2 regions of the Kitasatospora sp. NPDC086801 genome follow, and region 2 is predicted to be linked to the other one. Evidence: riboswitches for the same ligand, from Rfam matches in the RefSeq annotation. Region 2 holds a riboswitch; the other holds the start of a gene.
What was found. Region 2 has a riboswitch for glycine ahead of gcvT (glycine cleavage system aminomethyltransferase GcvT). Riboswitches for the same ligand answer to the same signal wherever they lie in the genome.
Positions count from the first base shown of each region.

Region 1: linked by a shared signal. The riboswitch ahead of gcvP (aminomethyl-transferring glycine dehydrogenase) and the one ahead of gcvT (glycine cleavage system aminomethyltransferase GcvT) in region 2 are both predicted to bind glycine.

Region 1 is NZ_JBIVAX010000050.1:35,097-38,493, reverse strand. Features, by position in the region: gene ACIPLC_RS33565 (DUF2382 domain-containing protein) at 99-1,169, opposite strand; glycine riboswitch at 1,405-1,508, shown strand; gene gcvP (aminomethyl-transferring glycine dehydrogenase) at 1,747-3,397, shown strand, end outside.
Region 2 is NZ_JBIVAX010000003.1:160,473-163,869, forward strand. Features, by position in the region: gene ACIPLC_RS05915 (enhanced serine sensitivity protein SseB C-terminal domain-containing protein) at 1-777, opposite strand, end outside; glycine riboswitch at 964-1,069, shown strand; gene gcvT (glycine cleavage system aminomethyltransferase GcvT) at 1,301-2,422, shown strand; gene gcvH (glycine cleavage system protein GcvH) at 2,534-2,908, shown strand; gene glyA (serine hydroxymethyltransferase) at 3,002-3,397, shown strand, end outside.

The sequences.
Region 1 (3,397 bases), on a different contig from region 2:
CGCTTTGGCAAAATCGAAGGATTCCGGCCGGGCGGCGAACGGGGCGGGGCATGCCGAGGACCCCGGACCGATGGGGTCCGGGGTCCTCGGGCGAGGGGTCAGGCGAGCGGGCGCAGCACGGCCGGGCGGGGGGCCTCGGCTGCCCGGTTGGCCACCGGGGGCGTCGGGACGGCGGCGGTGGTGTTGTCGTGGATCTCGACGTGCTCGCGGCGCAACTCCTCCCGGATCACCTCCTCGGCGGTGTAGCGCTCCACCACCAGGCGGACCCGTTCGACCGGGGCGAGGTACTTGCGGACCACCGGGCGCTCCTCGCGCAGGGTGACCTCCTCCACCGCCTCGGCGATCTCCTTCTCGGTCAGGGAGGCGCGCTCGGCCTCGCTCACCGGCATCCGCTCCACCCGGACGCGCTCGCGGACCACCGGGACGCGGCGCTCGACCTGCTCGCTGGTCACGTACTTGCGCAGCTTCGCGGTGCCCACGGCGTGCCAGTCCGTGGTGATGTCCAGGCGCTCCTCGCGGCAGGTGATCTCCACCGGGCCGTTGGGGGGCGAAGAGGCCGGGCCGGTCGAGTGCCCCGGGACGGGCGAGCCCGTGGCCGGGGTCGCGGTGGGCGTCACGGCCGGGGCGGGCTGGGGCTTGGGCTCGGTCGCCGTGGCGGCGGCTGCGGGCGCGGGCGCGGGGGTGCCGAGGGTCCGCACGTCGGCCTCCGTGGCGGTGCTGGCAGGAGTGGTGGTCGGGACGGGGTCGAGGGAGTGGAAGGCGATGGGCTTCACGGGCCCGGCCGCCGAGGTGGTGCCGAAGTCGAGGTCGGGCCGCGCGGGCTGGTCGCCGTCGGGGCCGACCGGCCGGCCGTCCACCGGGGTGTCCAGGCCGTAGTAGCGGTAGAGCTGGAGTTCCTGGGCGGGCGACAGGTGCTGGCCCACGCCGAAGTCCGGCGACTCCTTCACCAGCGACTTGTCGTACGGCACCCGGAGCTCGTCACCGGAGAACTCGCTCGTGGTGAGCGGGACGAAGGCGTCCCGGCCGAAGATGCCGGTCCGGACGGCGGCCCACTCCGGCCGGCCGGTGGCGTCGTCCAGGTAGACCTCGTCGACCGTGCCGATCTTGTCTCCGTTGCGGTCGACCGCCTTGTGGCCGATGAGGTCCCGGGGGTCGATATCGGTTTGCACTCTTTCCTCCAGTGCGCTGCGCCTGCGGAACTCCCGCAGGAAGGCGGTCGGAGCACCCGTTCCGTCCGCCACTTCACACCAAAAGCCATGAATCGGACGGCCGCGACCGGGGTGGGGCCGGACGGGCCGGGGGCTGGGCCGTCCGGGTCACGTGCCGGTCACGACCGAACCGGGTCAGTGTCCTGACGCACCCGTGTTCGGACGGCCTCCCGCTGGTACCCTGGGCCGCGACCGCCGAGCCCGCTCGGGAGAGTCCCCGACCACGGAAAGCACTGGTCGGGGCGCCGAAGGAGCAACTCCTCCCCGGAATCTCTCAGGCATCCGTACCGTGTGGGGTAGGTCACTCTGGAAAGCAGGGCAGGACCGTCGGCGAGGGAGCCGACGGCCACCACCCTCACCGACGGTGCAAGCCGGCGGCGCGCCCACAGCGCACCGTGCGGGTGAAGCTCTCAGGTCCCGATGACAGAGGGGGAGGCCTGTCGGGTTCGCCCGCCCGGGTCGAACCGCTGTCCGCAGCGGCTCCGGCCGGACGGCGTGCGTACCCCCGCCGGTCCGTGACCAGGAGGCCTCGACCACCATGAACGCCCAGCCGAACGCGGGACGCCCCACCGGCGCCTCGACCCTCACCGAGCTTGAGCTGGCCAGCCCCTTCGAGAACCGCCACATCGGCCCCGACGACGCCGCGCAGCAGAAGATGCTGGCGTCCATCGGCTACGGCTCGCTGGACGAACTCGCCGCCACCGCCGTTCCCGAGGCGATCCGCTCCATCACCGGCCTGGACCTGCCCGGCGGCCGCAGCGAGGCGCAGGTGCTCGCCGAACTCCGCGAGCTGGCGAGCCGCAACCAGGTGCTCCAGCCGATGATCGGCCTGGGCTACTACGGCACCTTCACCCCGCCGGTGATCCTGCGCAACGTCATGGAGAACCCGGCCTGGTACACCGCCTACACGCCGTACCAGCCGGAGATCTCCCAGGGCCGCCTGGAGGCGCTGCTCAACTTCCAGACCCTGGTCTCCGACCTGACCGGCCTGCCGACCTCCGGCTCCTCGCTGCTCGACGAGGGCACCGCGGCCGCCGAGGCGATGGCGCTCGCCCGCCGCGTCACCAAGGTCAAGGGCGGCGTCTTCCTGGTCGACGTCGAGACCCTGCCGCAGACCATCGCGGTGATCAACACCCGCGCGGTGCCGACCGGTGTCGAGGTCGTCGTCGCCGACCTGTCCGAGGGCATCCCGGCCGAGATCGCCGAGCGCGGCGTCTTCGGCGTGCTGCTCCAGTACCCGGGCGCCACCGGTGTGGTCCGCGACCTCACCCCGGTCATCGAGCAGGCGCACGGCCTCGGCGCGATCGTCGCGGTCGCCGCCGACCTGCTGGCGCTGACCCTGCTCGCCTCGCCGGGCTCGCTCGGCGCCGACATCGCCTGCGGCACCTCGCAGCGCTTCGGCGTGCCGATGGGCTTCGGCGGCCCGCACGCCGGCTACCTGTCGGTGCGCGCCGAGTACGCCCGCTCGCTGCCCGGCCGCCTGGTCGGCGTCTCGGTCGACGCCGACGGCAACCGCGCCTACCGCCTGGCGCTGCAGACCCGCGAGCAGCACATCCGCCGGGAGAAGGCCACCAGCAACATCTGCACCGCCCAGGTGCTGCTCGCCGTCATGGCCTCGATGTACGCCGTGTACCACGGTCCGGACGGTCTGGCCGACATCGCCCGCCGCACCCACCGCTACGCCGCCGCCCTCGCCGAGGGCCTGCGGGCCGGCGGCGTCGAGCTGCTGCACGGCGAGTTCTTCGACACCGTCACCGCCGTCGTCCCGGGCCGCGCCGCCGAGATCGCGTCCGCCGCCCGCGCCAACGGCGTCAACGTCCACGAGGACGGCGCGGACCGGATCTCGGTCTCCACCGACGAGACCACCACCCGCGAGCACCTGGCCGCCGTCTGGGCCGCGTTCGGCGTCCCCGCGGTCGAGGTCGCCGAGGCCGCCGACGCGCTGCCCGGCGCGCTGCTGCGCCAGGACGAGTACCTGACCCACCCGGTCTTCCACAGCCACCGCTCGGAGACCGCCATGCTGCGCTACCTGCGCCGCCTGTCGGACCGGGACTACGCGCTGGACCGCGGCATGATCCCGCTGGGCTCCTGCACCATGAAGCTCAACGCGACCACCGAGATGGAGGCCGTCACCTGGCCGGAGTTCGGCCAGCTGCACCCCTTCGCCCCGATCGAGCAGGCCCAGGGCT
Region 2 (3,397 bases):
CGGCAGCGGCACGGTTCCCAGCGCGCGGCCGAGCGCCTCGTTCACCGCGCCCGGGTCGGCCGGGGCCGCCTGGTCCAGCTGGACGCCCACGAACATCACGGTCGGCTCGCCCTCGATGCTGGCGAGCGCCCGGCGGGCGGTCAACACCCCGGGCAGGGCCGACAGTTCGGCCCGGCAGGCGGCCAGGAAGTGCTCCGGATCCTCCCCCGGCACCGGCTCGCGCAGCGCCACCCGGCCACCGGTCGGCGCCTCCTGGCCCTGGTGCTGGTGCTGGCCCTGGCCCTGGCCCTGGCCCTGGCCCTGGTGCGGCCCCTGCTGGTGCTGCTCCTGCTCCGCCCGGCGCTCCTCGCGCGGGCCGCGCCGCAGCTCCGCCACGCCCTGCGGCGGCACCGGGATGCCCACCGCCGCCTCCGGGTTGACCGCGATGCCCACGCCCAGCGGCAGCCCGCGGGCGAACTCCCAGGCCGGCGCCACCGCGAAGGCCATCCCCGGTGCCTGCCGCAGGAACACCTCCTGCGAGGAGAACACCGGTACGTACGGTTCGCCGGCCAGCTCGATGGTCGGCAGGTCCAGCGCGGGCCCCTGCGGGTCACCCCCGGCCGGCAGCGGGATCCACACCTGGCTGCGGGCCAGCACCTCGATCACCCGCGGCGTCGCCCCCGGGTCGCCCAGCGCGGCGGTCAGCACCTGCTCCAGCTCGTTGGCCGGCCACCCGCCGCCCGGCGGCGCCGACTCCGGCCCGCCCCACCCCTGCTGCTGCTCCACCGGGTACCCCATGCGCGCCTGATCCGCCCTCTGCCGGTCGGCCGCCCTCTGCTGCGCCGACGCGCAGCAGTCTAGGGCTGCGTCCGGGGTAGCGCGGTGTGACCGGGTCCCCTCTCCCGCCGTCGGCGCGGACGTGCCATGATGTGCGCGTTCGACGGCGCGGCGCGCCGGCGGACCGACAACTCCATACTGGCCGCTCGAACCCGCGCGGGAGAGCCCGGAGTGCCCCGTCAGGCGGCACAGCCGGCGCCGAAGGAGCAACTCCTCCCCGGAATCTCTCAGGCCCCCCTACCGCACGGGTTAGGCACATCTGGAAAGTGGCGCACGGCCCTGCCGCACGCCCACCCACGGTGCAAGCCACCACGCTGTCCTGGATGCTGGAAACAGCTTCGGGCAGGTGGGCGGTGAAGCTCTCAGGTTCGACGACAGATGGGGAGACCCACGCCGCCGCATGCCCGCGCGCAGGGTCGGCCCCCGTGCGGGTCCGGTTCCGGCGCGTGCACCCATGAGTGCCCCGACCGAGGAGTTCCAGGCCATGTCGTCCCCCCGCCTCACCGCGCTCGACTCGCTGCACCGCGCCCTCGGCGCGACCATGACCGACTTCGCCGGCTGGGACATGCCGCTGCGCTACGGCAGCGAGCGCGAGGAGCACCTCGCCGTCCGCACCCGGGCCGGGCTGTTCGACCTCTCCCACATGGGCGAGATCACCGTCACCGGCCCGCAGGCCGGCGAGATGCTGGACCACGCGCTGGTCGGCTTCGTCTCCGCGCTGGGCGTGCTGCGCGCCCGCTACACCATGATCTGCGCCGAGGACGGCGGCATCCTGGACGACCTGATCGTCTACCGCCTGCGCGAGGACGCCTTCCTGGTCGTCGCCAACGCCTCCAACGCCCAGCTGGTGCTGGACGAGCTGATCGCCCGCGCCAAGGGCTTCGACGCCGTCGTCACCGACGACCGCGACACCTACGCGCTGATCGCCGTCCAGGGCCCGGAGGCCACCGCGATCCTGGCCGGGACCACCGAGGCCGACCTGCCCGGTCTGAAGTACTACGCGATCCTCCCGGCCCAGGTCGCCGGCCGCGACGTGCTGCTCGCCCGGACCGGCTACACCGGCGAGGACGGCTTCGAGATCTTCTGCAACCCGGGCGACGCCGAGGCCGTCTGGCAGGCGCTGACCGCCGCCGGCGAGGGCCACGGCCTGGTCCCGTGCGGCCTGTCCTGCCGCGACACGCTGCGCCTGGAGGCCGGCATGCCGCTGTACGGGCACGAGCTCTCCACCGACCTGACCCCGTTCGACGCGGGCCTGGGCCGGGTCGTGCGCTTCGACAAGACCACCAACGAGGGCGCCTTCGTCGGCCGCAAGGCACTGGAGAGGGCCGCCGCCGAGGCCGAGGCCAACCCGCCGCGGGTGCTGGTCGGTCTGGTCTCCGAGGGCAAGCGCGTCCCGCGCGCCGAGTACACCGTGGTCTCCGCCGACGGCGCCCCGATCGGCCGGATCACCTCGGGCGCCCCGTCCCCGACCCTGGGCAAGCCGATCGCGATCGCCTACGTGGACGCGGCCCACGCCGCCCCCGGCACCGCCGTCGCGGTGGACGTGCGCGGCAAGCACGAGCCGGTCCAGGTCGTGGCGCTGCCGTTCTACAAGCGCGCCCGCTGAGGCCGGGGGCCGCGCCCGCCGGGGCCCCGCTTTCCCGACAGACCCGCGTCGAAGCCGTCCGTGCGGCGGCCCGCTTCGTCGTACCCGCTTCCCATCCTGGAGAATGACGCCATGAGCAACCCCCAGCACCTGCAGTACACCAAGGAGCACGAGTGGCTGACCGCCGTCGAGGGCGGTGTCTCCACGGTCGGCATCACCGCCCACGCGGCCGACGCGCTCGGTGACATCGTCTACGTGCAGCTGCCCGAGGTCGGCGCCGACGTGACCGCGGGCGAGTCCTGTGGCGAGCTGGAGTCCACCAAGTCGGTCAGCGACCTGTTCTCCCCGGTGACCGGGAAGATCGTCGAGATCAACCAGGACGTCCTGGACGACAACAGCCTGGTCAACAGCGCCCCGTTCGAGGGCGGCTGGCTGTTCAAGGTCCAGGTGGAGTCCACCGACGAACTGCTCAGCGCGGACGAGTACACCGCCTTCATCGGCGGCTGACCCGCTCGTGACGGGGCGGCCGCAGCGCGGCGGCCCGCCCCGCCAGGCTCCCCCCTCCTGCTCCCGTCTCTCTCCTCCCGGGAAGACCACACCATGACGGTTCTGAACCAGTCCCTGCACTCCCTCGACCCGGAGATCGCCGCCGCGGTCGACGCCGAGCTGCACCGCCAGCAGACCACCCTGGAGATGATCGCCTCCGAGAACTTCGCCCCGGTGGCGGTCATGGAGGCCCAGGGCTCGGTACTCACCAACAAGTACGCCGAGGGCTACCCCGGCCGCCGCTACTACGGCGGCTGCGAGCACGTCGACGTGGTCGAGCAGATCGCGATCGACCGCATCAAGGCCCTGTTCGGCGCCGAGCACGCCAACGTCCAGCCGCACTCGGGCGCGCAGGCCAACGCCGCCGCGATGTTCGCGCTGATCAAGCCGGGTGACACCATCCTGGGCCTGGACCTGGCCCACGGCGGTCACCTGACCCACGGCATGAAG